DNA from 3 places in the Eubacterium sp. AB3007 genome. Region 1 is predicted to be linked to each of the others. Evidence: predicted binding sites of a transcription regulator. Region 1 holds the regulator's gene; each other region holds the start of a gene.
What was found. Region 1 encodes HrcA, which represses chaperone genes, less so after heat shock. Its sites were predicted from a motif close to TGTTAGCACTCNNNNNNNNNGAGTGCTAACA; they were not measured.
Positions count from the first base shown of each region.

Region 2: a site for HrcA is predicted at 2,536-2,566, ahead of groES (co-chaperone GroES). Genes of this name have one in related genera too.
Region 3: a site for HrcA is predicted at 1,818-1,848, ahead of P156_RS0101015 (Hsp20/alpha crystallin family protein). Genes of this name have one in related genera too.

Region 1 is NZ_JIAD01000001.1:995,653-999,840, forward strand. It holds gene dnaK (molecular chaperone DnaK) at 1-984, opposite strand, end outside; gene grpE (nucleotide exchange factor GrpE) at 1,011-1,595, opposite strand; gene hrcA (heat-inducible transcriptional repressor HrcA) at 1,588-2,637, opposite strand; gene P156_RS0104985 (nitroreductase family protein) at 3,051-3,788, opposite strand; gene P156_RS0104990 (DUF3842 family protein) at 3,778-4,188, opposite strand, start outside.
Region 2 is NZ_JIAD01000001.1:2,086,733-2,090,920, forward strand. It holds gene ligA (NAD-dependent DNA ligase LigA) at 1-452, shown strand, start outside; gene P156_RS12395 (AIR synthase family protein) at 445-1,488, shown strand; gene P156_RS0109900 (bile acid:sodium symporter family protein) at 1,475-2,434, shown strand; gene groES (co-chaperone GroES) at 2,632-2,913, shown strand; gene groL (chaperonin GroEL) at 2,937-4,188, shown strand, end outside.
Region 3 is NZ_JIAD01000001.1:218,820-223,007, reverse strand. It holds gene P156_RS0101045 (GNAT family N-acetyltransferase) at 1-22, opposite strand, end outside; tRNA gene P156_RS0101035 (tRNA-Met) at 407-482, opposite strand; tRNA gene P156_RS0101030 (tRNA-Leu) at 515-603, opposite strand; tRNA gene P156_RS0101025 (tRNA-Asn) at 615-689, opposite strand; gene P156_RS0101020 (hypothetical protein) at 1,058-1,246, shown strand; gene P156_RS0101015 (Hsp20/alpha crystallin family protein) at 1,263-1,691, opposite strand; gene P156_RS0101010 (hypothetical protein) at 1,906-2,466, opposite strand; gene P156_RS0101005 (RQC domain-containing protein) at 2,620-2,943, opposite strand; gene P156_RS0101000 (GNAT family N-acetyltransferase) at 2,936-3,457, opposite strand; gene P156_RS0100995 (QueT transporter family protein) at 3,627-4,121, shown strand; gene P156_RS0100990 (ATP-binding protein) at 4,181-4,188, opposite strand, start outside.

The sequences.
Region 1 (4,188 bases):
CACTCTCTTGACAGCATCCTGTACCGCCGGGATTCTGGTGGATCCACCAACCAGGATGACCTTGGCGATATCACTGTTGGACACACCTGCATCTGCCATAGCCTTCTGCATCGGCTCGATGGTGCGGTTCACCAGATCTGCTGTCAGCTGATCAAACTTGGCTCTTGTCAAATCCATGTTCAGGTGCAGCGGGCCGGCATCCGTCACGGTGATGAAAGGCAGATTGATGTTGGTGGTCTGTGCACTGGACAGTTCCTTCTTGGCCTTCTCAGCGCCTTCCTTCAGTCTCTGCAGTGCCATATTGTCATTTCTAAGGTCAACGCCGTTCTCCTTGGCAAAACTGTCCGCCATGAAGTTCATGATGGCGTTGTCGAAATCGTCTCCTCCCAGATGGGTATCTCCGTTGGTAGCCAGTACCTCGAACACACCGTCACCCAGTTCCAGGATGGATACATCGAAAGTGCCGCCGCCCAAGTCATAGACCAGGATCTTCTGGCTGCCCTCTTCCTTATCCAGGCCATAGGCCAGAGAAGCCGCTGTCGGCTCGTTGATGATTCTCTTCACATCAAGACCGGCGATCTTTCCGGCATCCTTCGTAGCCTGCTTCTGGGAGTCAGAGAAGTAAGCCGGTACAGTGATGACTGCCTCGGTGACCTTTTCTCCCAGATAACTCTCTGCATCTGCTTTCAGCTTGCTCAGGATCATTGCGGAGATATCCTGCGGGGTGTATTTCTTCCCATCGATCTCAACAGTGTAATCCTCTCCCATGTGGCGCTTGATAGAAGCGATGGTTCTCTGCGGATTGGTGACAGCCTGCCTCTTGGCAGTCTCTCCCACCAGCCTCTCACCACTTTTGGCGAATCCCACCACTGACGGAGTGGTTCTGTTTCCTTCTGCGTTGTTGATAACGGTCGGCTCTCCGCCTTCCAGTACTGCGACGCAGCTGTTGGTTGTTCCTAAGTCTATTCCGATTACTTTAGCCATAATTTGCTCTCCTTTCGTCGTCTGTCCTAATTATTGACCATGACCATAGATGGTCTGATTACTTTACCATTTAGTGTGTATCCCTTTTGCATGACGTTCGTGACCTTTCCACTCTCGTAGTTCGAATCGTCTGTCGTCATTACTGCGTTGTGGAAGTTGGGATCAAAATCCTCTCCCAGCGCCTTTATTTCCTCCAGCCCGGACTTGCTCAGCACATCCGTTAGCTGCTTGAAGATCATATTCATTCCTTCTGCATAGCCTGCATCTTCACCCTCGTGCTCCAGCGCTCTCTCAAAATTGTCAAGCACCTCCAGAAGCTGTGTCACCAGTTTCTCGTTGGCATACGCATAGATATCGCTTTTCTCGTTCTCTACTCTTCTCTTGTAGTTCTGGAAATCAGCCATGAGACGCATGTATCGCTCGCTCTCTTCCTCCTGGGAAGTCTCCTGCTGTTCCGTTGCCTCATCTTCAGGTTCCGGTTCTGCGCCTGCGTTGATATCTTCCTCAGCCTGTGCGCTTTCTGAATCCTGCGCTTCCTGATCAGTCTGCGGGTCTTCGATTTCGATCTCCACGCCCTGCTCTTGATCCATTACTCTTTCTTCGTTAGCCATCGTCGTTTTCTTCACCACCTCTTAGCATAAATGTGTTACTCAGATTCTCGGTAAGATATTCCACTATGGAAGTGATCTCTCCGTACTTCATTCTCGTCGGCCCGATCACTCCGATCTTACCAACCATCTGCCCGTCAACATGATACGTTGCCGTGATCAGCGAGCAGTCTTTCATATCGTCATCAGCATTCTCTGCGCCGATGGTCACGATCATTCCATCACCCCGGTTCATGAGCTTTTGCATGAGTTTCTCCCGCTTGTCGAACAGCGAGATAAAACTCCGCGCTCTATCCAGATCCATATACTCCGGGATATCAAATATATTGGAAAGGCCATCCATATACAGGTTCACGTTCAGCATGTCGGAAAGTGTCCGCATAAAGTTCGGCATGATGCTGTCCGCCAGTGCGTTCATGGCCTCGATGTCTGTGTTGAAATCATCGATGATGTTGCCCGTCAGCACATCGGAGATCGTTCTCCCCTTGTAGTTATAGGTGATGTTCTTGGCCAGGATCTGCAACTGTTCCTCCGTATACGGCACGTTCATGTGAAGCACCGTGTTGGAGATCTTGCCACTCTCTGCCACGATCATCAGCACTACGCTGTCCTGATCCACCGGGAGCAGGTTGACATACTTCAGCTTGTCCTCCTGCTTGCTGGGCGTCACCGCAAAGGATGCCAGATTGGTGATCTCCGACAGAAGCGCTGCCGCATGCTGCATGGTCTTGTCGAACTCAGCGATGTCTGCCTTCAGGGTCTCTGCAATGATCTGCTTCGCCTCCGGAGTGGGCTCTACCCGCCCCATCATGCTGTTGACATAGAGCCTGTAAGCCTTGTCGGAAGGGACTCTACCCGCCGAGGTATGGGGATGCGTCAAGTACCCCATTTCCTCCAGGTCGCTCATCTCATTTCGAATGGTCGCGGGACTTATGCTCATATCCAGTCTCTTGGACAAAGTCCTGGACCCCACCGGTTCTGCCGATCTCACATAATCCTGAATGATGGCCTGTAGAATCTTCAGTTTTCTTTCTGTTAATTCCATTGCCTTCTCCTTGTTAGCACTCACCTATACGGAGTGCTAATTACTATATATAATGTACTACTCTCTCGGCAGGATGTCAACACTATTTTCATAGTTTTTCTTGTAAATTTGGTGAGCGAATGTGGTGATCTTGTGACAAAGCAAACAGCCGGCGTTTCCGCCGGCTGCATGCTAGATGAACTATTGAAATTGAATGGACATTTATATCTATGTCACAAAAGAGGAATCGGTCAGAGATACTGCACCATGTGGTTGGAGTGGTCTTTCGACCGCGAACTCAGTTAAATTTATCTAACAAAACATTATTGATTCAGGCCGCTTCCGCGGCCTTGGTTAAGTACCTCTAACCACCATTATAATGCCATAAGTTGAGTCTCCTGTCAACCCCTATTCTAAAAAAAATCTACTCTCTCCTACTTGTTCCAGAGCTGTCTCCCCGACCCGATCTCAAAATGACAGATGACGATTCCCTTGTCCACTTTACAGAAGGGACCGAATCCGGCCTTTACCTTCACGGTCTCCCCTTCCAGGTAAAACCGGAACTTCTGCTGATTGATGGCAGTGGGAGCCATCAGTGCCGCCTGTACGCCCCGACGGAACCAGTCAGGCGCCGGGCGATCTGTCTGGCTCACATCCTCAAATTTTTTGGAACGGCGCCGGCTACCCTGATCTGCCCCGTGTCCCACGGTGATCACGGCCACCAGTTTCTCTCCTGGCCCGATGTCATACGCCCTGTCCACCTTGGTGTAGGTCCCTCCTACCCAGCAGGTGTTCAGTTCCAGTTGTTGCGCCAGCAGTACCAGCTTCTCTCCGTAATACCCGCAGCGCTCGTCCAGATCCCGAGACTTGGGACCGATCATCGTAATGTAATCCTGCACCCCCTGGAATCTTCCGTATTTCGCCTTAAACGTGCTGAACGCCTTGGGCTCGTTGGTGATAAGCTGCATGTGCAGCCCGCCCTCCTCGTTGTAGCGGGTGATGGCCTCCTGCAGTTCCTGAAATTGAGAACGGCTCAGAGGCTCCTCTGTATACTTACGAACAGAATGCCGATATTCGATGGCCTCCATCAGTGACATACGTTCAGGCATCCCTTCCACTTCACCGGTCTGTCTCTGGAGCAGAGCGGCATCCTTGCTTTTTCTACCGAACATTGTCACACTCCTCTCTTATCTTGGTGATGACGTCCGACACCAGATCGGAAACCGGCTGGCGGTCTACCCCAGCCACCAGGTTATCGCACATATTCATCGGGATGAGGATGCGCTTCGCAGGGCTTTGTGCCACCGCAAGCGCCATGGCCGGCGTCACCTCGCCCATGAGAGAGTCTGCGATGACGATCCCAAGAGGACCGATGATATAATCCGCACGACGACAAGCCACGATTGCCGGGTTCTCCCCGGTGGCCCCCTCGCTGGCACCTGCCTTCAGCATGGTCGCGGTGGCCACGCTGTTGGTCCCAACGACCTTGATCTCCGCGGCGGGGAACGCATCGCGTACTGCACCCACCACTTCTCTTCCAAGTCTTCCGCCCTGTCCGTCTATCACTACGAT
Region 2 (4,188 bases), 1.1 Mb from region 1:
TGATTGCCTCTGCCTGCGGAGGCGATTGGGAGACGATGCAGGCGCTGGATGTGGACGGCCTGATGCAGATCAAGGGCATCGGCGAAGTGATGGCGGCAGCTTACGTGCGGTGGTTTCAGGATCCGGAGCATCTGGCATTGGTGGAAGATCTGCGGAGTCTTGTGCACTTCCAGGAAGAAGAACATACAGAAGGAGACGCCTTCCTGGAGGGAGTGACCTTTGTGATCACCGGGTCACTGGAGCATTTCAGCAATCGAAACGCCCTGCGCGACGAGATCGAAAAGGTCGGCGGCAAGGTGGCCGGGTCGGTCAGCCGCAAGACCGATTACCTGATAAACAACGACGTGACCTCCATGTCCGGAAAAAACAAGAAAGCTCAGGAACTGGGGGTACCTATCATTGATGAAGAGACTATCCTGCGTTGGCTGGAGAAAGGGGCGATCGATGAGTGAACTGAAAATTGGAAAACTGGATAACGATGTACTGAAGAGGATCGTCATCGACAAGATCCGTCTGAAACGTCCAGAGGTGCGGACTCGGGCCGGTGTAGGTGAAGACTGCGCGGTGATCGATTTTGGGGAGTACGAGTGTGTGATCTCCACAGATCCCATCACTGCGGATGTGCAAGATATCGGTCGACTTGCGATCCATATCTCCTGTAACGACATTGCCAGCAACGGAATCGAACCGCTGGGGATCACCCTGGCCTGCATGCTCCCACCGGGGACGACAGAGCAGGATATTGCCCATATCATGGAGCAGGCTGCCCAGGCGGCGGAGGAGGCAGGGGTCGAAATCATCGGTGGCCATACGGAGATCACTCCGGTGGTGACCCAGCCGGTGATTGTGTCCACTGCGTTCGGCCGGGGCCTGGCAGGTGCATCCCAAAGTGCACGTCGTATGCGGCCAGGGGACATGCTCTTGATGACTAAGACTGCCGGCTTAGAAGGTACCGGCATCATCGCAGTCGAGCGTCAAGATGAACTGGCAGGGATCCTGTCGCCAGAAGAACTGGAACATGCAGAGGAGATGATCCGTCAGGTCAGTGTGGTGCGCGAAGGTCTGGTGGCCGGTGAGATCGGAACTACCGGCATGCACGATGTCACAGAAGGCGGCATCTACGGTGCGATATGGGAGATGTGCCGGGTAGCCGGACTGGGAGCACGCATCGATGAAACCTCCATTCCTGTAGATCCTGTGACAATCAAGATCTGCGAACATTATGGATTGGACTATCACCGCCTGATTTCCAGCGGGTGCATGCTGATCGCCGCTTCTCCTGCAAAGGCGTATGACATCGTGGTGGCTTGCCAGCGGATGGACCCTCCGGTGGAGGCCTCTGTCATCGGCCGCGTGTACGAGGGAAGCGCGGGGGTAAAGGCTTTGTGCAGAGATGGTCGTGAGAGACGCATCGCTCCGCCTGCCGCCGATGAACTGTACAAAGTCATTGCCAGGGATATTAAGGTTGATCGCGATGAAAAAGCTTGAGACGATTTGCTCGTTCGTTGGGAACTACATGGCTATTATCGTGTTGGTAGTGGCGGCGGTGTCTTTGTTTGTTCCAGATGCGGCGCTTTGGGTGCAGACCTCATGGGTCAATTACCTGCTGATGGTGGTCATGTTCGGCATGGGGCTGACACTGAAAGGGGAGGATTTCAAGTACGTCTTCCGTCATCCCCGTAACATTCTTATCGGATGTGTCAGCCAGTTTGCCATCATGCCTCTGCTGGCCTTTGGTCTGGGAACGATCTTTCAGCTGGATACCGCGATGCTTGCTGGTGTAGTGCTGGTGGGAACATGCCCCGGAGGCACATCCAGCAATGTGATTACTTATCTTTCGGAAGGGGACGTGGCTCTCTCGGTGGGCATGACCGGAGTGAACACTCTGGTGGCGCCCCTCCTGACACCGGCCATCACCTATCTGCTCCTCCATACGAGCATTGAGGTGGATGTGTGGAGCATGTTCCTGTCTATCATCGAGGTGGTTATTATTCCTGTTGCACTAGGGCTTCTGATCAACCATTTTTGGGGAAGGGCCGCAGAACTGTTTGGAAACATCCTGCCGTTGGTATCGGTCACCGCCATCTGTCTGATCATCATGGCTGTGGTTTCTCACAACGCTGAGAAGATCCTGACCTCGGGCGCGGTGATCCTGACGGTGGTCATCCTGCACAACCTGCTGGGCTATGCCTGCGGCTTTGGCCTGGGCAAGCTGCTTAGGCTGGAAGTTCCGAAAGTGAAGACGCTCTCCATTGAGATCGGTATGCAGAATTCCGGGCTGGCCACCTCACTGGCGGCAACGGCATTCCCAGATCTCGCCATGGCCACAGTTCCGGGAGCGGTTTTCTCAGTGTGGCATAACATTTCCGGCGCGGTGCTTGCGAGTGTGTACAGGCGGTGGAAGGAGTGTGTCAAAGGGGACGGTTCTTTTTGACACACTTTTGGCACCCCTTGCCTTTTTTCACTCAATCAACACAAAAAAACTTCCCAAAAACAGTTGACATATTGCTGACTAAGACATACAATATAACTGTTGATTAGCACTCGAACGGACTGAGTGCTAACATAAGGAAGACCCGGTGGCCGAAAGGCGCCGTGGAATAGAGTTTTGGTACGCAGGAGGTAATAGAAATGAGTTTTGGAATCAAACCGCTGGGCGCGAGAGTCGTCATCAAGAAGATCGAGGCTGAGGAGAAGACCGCAGGTGGTATCATCCTCACCAGCTCCGCCAAGGAAGCACCGCAGTACGCAGAGGTCGTGGCAGTAGGCCCCGGCACCAAGGACGAGGATATGGAAGTCAAGGTTGGTGACAAGGTCGTATTCTCCAAGTACGCAGGCACCGAGATCAAGTTCGAAGGCGAAGAGTATTCCATCATGGACCAGTCAGGTATTCTGGCTGTGGTCGAGAAATAGTCATATAGAAGGGAGAGATTATCATGGCAAAGGATATTTTTTACGGCGAGGACGCCAGAAGGAAACTGCAGGCAGGTGTAGACAAGCTGGCAGATACAGTGAAGATCACTCTGGGACCTAAGGGCAGAAACGTTCTGATCAATAAGTCCTTCGGTTCTCCGCTGATCACCAACGATGGCGTGACCATCGCCAGAGAGATCGAGCTTGAGGATGCTACCGAGAACATGGGAGCACAGTTGGTGAAGGAAGTCGCCACCAAGACCAACGATGTGGCTGGTGACGGAACTACCACCGCTACACTGCTGGCACAGGCCATCATCCGTGAAGGATTCAAGAACCTGGCTGCAGGAGCGAACCCGATGGTTCTGAAGAGAGGCATTCAGGGGGCTGTGGACAAGGCAGTCGAGGAGATCCAGAAGGCATCCAAGTCCGTAGAAACCAAGGAGAGCATCGCACAGGTCGCTTCCGTTTCCGCAGGAGACGAGGAAATCGGCGGACTGATCGCAGAGGCGATGGAGAAGGTTGGCAAGGACGGTGTCATCACCGTTGAGGAAGCCAAGACTCTGGGCACCACTCTGGACGTGGTCGAGGGCATGCAGTTTGACAGAGGATACCTGTCTCCGTACATGGTTACCGATACAGACAAGATGGAAGCAGTCATCGACAACCCGTACATCCTGCTCACCGACAAGAAGATCAGCAACATTCAGGAACTACTGCCTCTGCTGGAGCAGATCGTGAAGCAGGGCCGCAAGTTGGTTATCATTGCGGAGGATGTTGAGGGCGAAGCTCTGGCAACTCTGGTTGTCAACAAGCTGCGCGGCACCATCGACGTGGTAGCTGTGAAGGCTCCGGGATTCGGCGACAGACGGAAGGCTATGATGGAAGATATCGCTATCCTGACAGGCGGCAGAGTCATCAGTGAGGAAGTCGGTTTCACTCTGGCTGAGGCTACTGTGGATCTTCTGGGGCAGGCTGGCACTGTCAAGGTGGACAAGGACAACACTGTCATCGTCAATGGCGCCGGCGACAAAGCCGAGATCCAGGCTCGTATCAACTCCATCAAGAATCAGGTCGAGGAAAGCACCTCTGACTTTGATAAGGAAAAGCTCCAGGAAAGACTGGCCAAACTGTCCGGCGGCGTAGCTGTCATCAAGGTAGGTGCGGCTACAGAGACTGAGATGAAGGAAAGAAAGCTCCGCATCGAGGACGCTCTGAATGCTACCAAGGCAGCTGTTGAGGAAGGTATCGTCAGCGGCGGCGGCGTAGCGCTTT
Region 3 (4,188 bases), 780 kb from region 1:
ATTCTGCAAATAGTTCTTTCATTCTTAAATCCTTCTTGAGAATCGTGGATGTTGCGCAGGGTTAGGTCGAATCGTCGAACAGGCAAATATCAGTGCGATCAATATATCCAACCCCTTCTTTTCTGGACCAGTTGTTTTTCAAGGTCTTACGGACATAAAATAAGGCCTTATCCGTAGCATCTTTGAACTTATGTGAATCCGACTTCACTTTCACGCCGAAGACCGGCGGCCTGTGTGACCAGCGAAACATCCCCCGTGCCTGCAGAAGGTATTATGAACGGATCGGGATCGAACCCCAAGGGCTTCCATACCTGTCGTCATACCTTCGGCACCACTCTCTGTCGTAAAATCGGGCAAAAAAATTCCAACGATCGCTTTCAGCTACCGTTGGAATTTCAATGATTCTTGGTTGCGGAGGGGGGACTTGAACCCCCGACCTCCGGGTTATGAGCCCGACGAGCTACCAACTGCTCTACCCCGCGATAATGTGGACTGTTGTCCTGTGCGATAGCGATGGTGCCGGCGACCGGGGTCGAACCGGTACGGGTATCGCTACCCACTGGATTTTAAGTCCAGGGCGTCTGCCAATTCCGCCACGCCGGCAGAATAAAAATTGGCTCCGAGGGTGGGGCTCGAACCCACAGCCTACCGGTTAACAGCCGGTTGCTCCACCATTGAGCTACCTCGGATCGTCTGTCTTAGCCGACAACATTAAGAATTATATAGCAGAACCATGATTTTGTCAACATCATTTTTCAAAATTTCTTATTTAATTTTTAACACATTTCCTTGAGATCTTCTGCGATTCACATTCCGAAGGAATTGGTTTCCGTTAATTATCGATCCGATGTATTTTGACGGAATTCAATGTGAGAAATCGGACGCTCAAAGCAATGAATACGTCTGGTGTACTACGTAATTTGCCAATGGATGGATCCATAGATGGTACAAGATGTCCGTTTTTCCTTGCAATGCCCGCGTGTTGTGCATTCCTGAGGAATATATTTACCAAAACATGGTAAATGGTAGCTTTCCAGTTCCGTCATTATTTCAAAACATGCTAAGTGACGGAAAGGTGTTTGAGGGAATCCTTCAGATCAATGACCGCACGGGTTTCCAAGGATTCCCGATGGAGAGCAGTACGGAGCGCCTCCCTGTGCCCCAAGAGTCCACAGCTCTGGCGGCAGAAGGCAGCCCCACCCTGTCTCCAAAGAAACAGGGCCGCGACATTGCGGCCCCACGGTAACCCTTTGGAATGATTTCTACCCTTCGATAGCGATGTACTTCGGCTCCTCCACCGCCGGCTTCTCTGGTTCCTTCGGCACGCTGATCATCAGCACGCCGTTGTCGAATCTGGCCTTGATGTCCTCCTGACGGATGTCTTCGCCAACATAGAAGCTTCTGGTGCAGGTTCCCTGGAACCGCTCTCTCCGCAGATAGGTGCCATCCTCAGCCTTCTCATCGTTGTTGGTTGCGGTGGTCGCCTCGATGGTGAGGTTCCCCTCCTTCAGCTGGATCTTGACCTGGTCCTTGTCAAAGCCCGGAAGATCCATATGCAGTTCAAAATGGTCGCCCTTGTCCTTCACATCGCACTTCATCAGTGTGTTCTCGATCCGGTTGCCTCTGTAAGCTGGGAAATCCATGAAGTCATCATCAAAGAAACTGTTTCTGAATACGCTTGGGAATAACATTGTAACTACCTCCTTGTAGAATCCTCGCCCGGCCCTCTGAGCCGGTGCTTATTATGTTGGCCGGCGCATTGCACAAAGCCCTGCTGACCGGTCGTTTTCTCTTTACAAGTATGTTATAGCACTTTTTGTTAGCACTGTCAATAGGTGAGTGCTAAATATTTTTAAAAAACTTAGCGCCAGCGTCTTCATGCGCCGGCGCGTCATATTTTGTGCCTCAGAATCCAAGTTTCTCCGCCAGTTCTCGAAGGGAGTCTTCTCTGGCGCGAGAGTCCATCTTCACCAGATCGTAGATCAGAGGATCGCGAATCAGATGACTCCAGGCCGTGTAGGTTGCCTGGACGAACCGCTCAGTCAGAGGTATCTCCTCCTCGATCAGCGGACAGGCGTAGGGAAGCTCCATGTCATTGTAGACCAGGGTCAGTTCGTCATCCTCGCCCAGGTGTGGCACCAGTGGAAACGTCCGACACTGGATAGGCCTCTTCTCCCGTGGGCAGTGCGGCGGCTCCTTACATCGAACAAAATGAACCACTCCCTTCCAGGATTCCGGAAACTCGTAGTCCTCCGCCCGCTCATCTGTCCAGGTCAGCCAGTCGTCATGACGGCTGTGGAGCTTGTCTTCTCCCGGCAGAAGGTAAATGCCCATCTCCTCTTCTCCCTCGGTGACGCAACAGGCGCAGCCACAAAGCATTCCACAATCGCCCTCAATAGGACTCACCCTGTCCAGCAAGCGGTAGATCGCCTGGTATTCCCGTTTTCTGATGGTGGATTTCAGCATAGTCTCCCCTCCTTGCAGATACTATGATACCATATCTCACCATCCTCTGCACCCAAAAACTACCTAAAGAGAATTGTACAATAGCCCCCTCTCTCCGTAAACCCCTTCTGGAAAACAATACAAAGAATCGGATAATTGTTCCCCCGGAAGAAACTACTCCCAGTGACTGGCCTCCCCAGTGAGTTCATCTGCGTGCTCATGGAGCAGCTTATGTGACTCATCCGTCAACATCAGATGAGGAAACTCATCCGGGGATTCTGCCAGGAGCCCCTCTTCGATCAGTTCCTGGATCAAAGCGTCCAACTCCTCCGTGCTCCGTCCATGCATGCTGCTGTAGGAGGAGATCAGGTTCAGCCTCTTGTTATACACTCGTACGCTGTGTGCTCCCTGCAGGATCTCGATCACCAGCCCCTTGCTGACTCTTTCTTTGCAACGCGCCACACAAAACAGTATTTTCTTCTTGTCTAAACTATTCATTCTCTGCCTCTTTCATGTCCTTTGCCTGTAACGAAACCTTGATCTCACCGCCGCGGATCACCTGCTGGCCTACTTCCCGAAAACCCATGGCCTCATGGAATCCAAGGCTTTGGGCGTTGTAGGGAATGATGTCCACCTCCAGTGTCACCACCGGCACGCCGGTCTCCACCGCCCGCCGGAACACATCCTCATAGAGCATACTCCCGATGCCCAGTCTGCGATATCCCTCTGCGATGACGATACGGTCCACGTACAGAAACTCATCATATTCCCTGGAAAACCAGATATAGTTCTCGCTGTCATACTCCGGACAGCCCTCCCGGAGCGCGATGAGGAAAGCGGCGGGAGCACCATCCACCTCTACCACCCGGAGCATATCGCTGACCTCCATGAAATAACGAAGTCTTGCCTCGTCCATGGGTGACAGCACCTCCACATTGGTCTCGTTCACTTCCAGCACGAAAGGAACGTCCCTCTCCTCTATATCTCGAATGAGGATCTTTCTTTCTTCCATATTCTCCTCCCATTCAGTCGCTACAGAGATTATACAGTCAAATCCGTTTGATGGCAAGGTGAATGTGTGCCAAAACACTCCCTTGCCACCTTCTGCTTGTCGTGATATACTGAAGTTCCGTGAGTTCGAAACCATCCTCACGTAAATCAAAACTAAGGAGACAAGTATAATGAACAAAAAAAAACTACATCTAATGACGCAGGCAGCGCTGATCGCTGCCGTCTACGTGGTGCTGACCATGGTGTTTGCCCCCTTCTCCTTCAGCGAGATCCAGGTGCGCATTGCCGAGGCACTGACGATCCTCCCGCTGTTCACACCAGCGGCGATCCCAGGGCTTTTCATCGGCTGCCTGCTGGGGAACATCCTGGGCGGAGCCGCCCTTCCTGACATCATCTTCGGAAGTCTGGCTACCCTGATCGGTGCCTACGGCACATGGATGCTCAGAAATGCCAAACCTTTTCTGGCGCCCCTTCCACCGATCCTGTCCAATGTGGCCATCATTCCATTCGTTCTCCGCTTTGCCTATGGCATCAACCTGCCCATCCCCTTTATGATGCTCACGGTGGGGATCGGTGAGGTTCTGTCATGCGGTGTACTTGGACTGCTCCTGTACTACGCGCTTCAGAAATACAAGAACATCATCTTCCGGCAGGACAGCCTCTGATACGGAAAGACCAAAACGCCCGGTGACTGGAATCCGATCCAGTCCCGGGCGTTTATTGATCACAGTT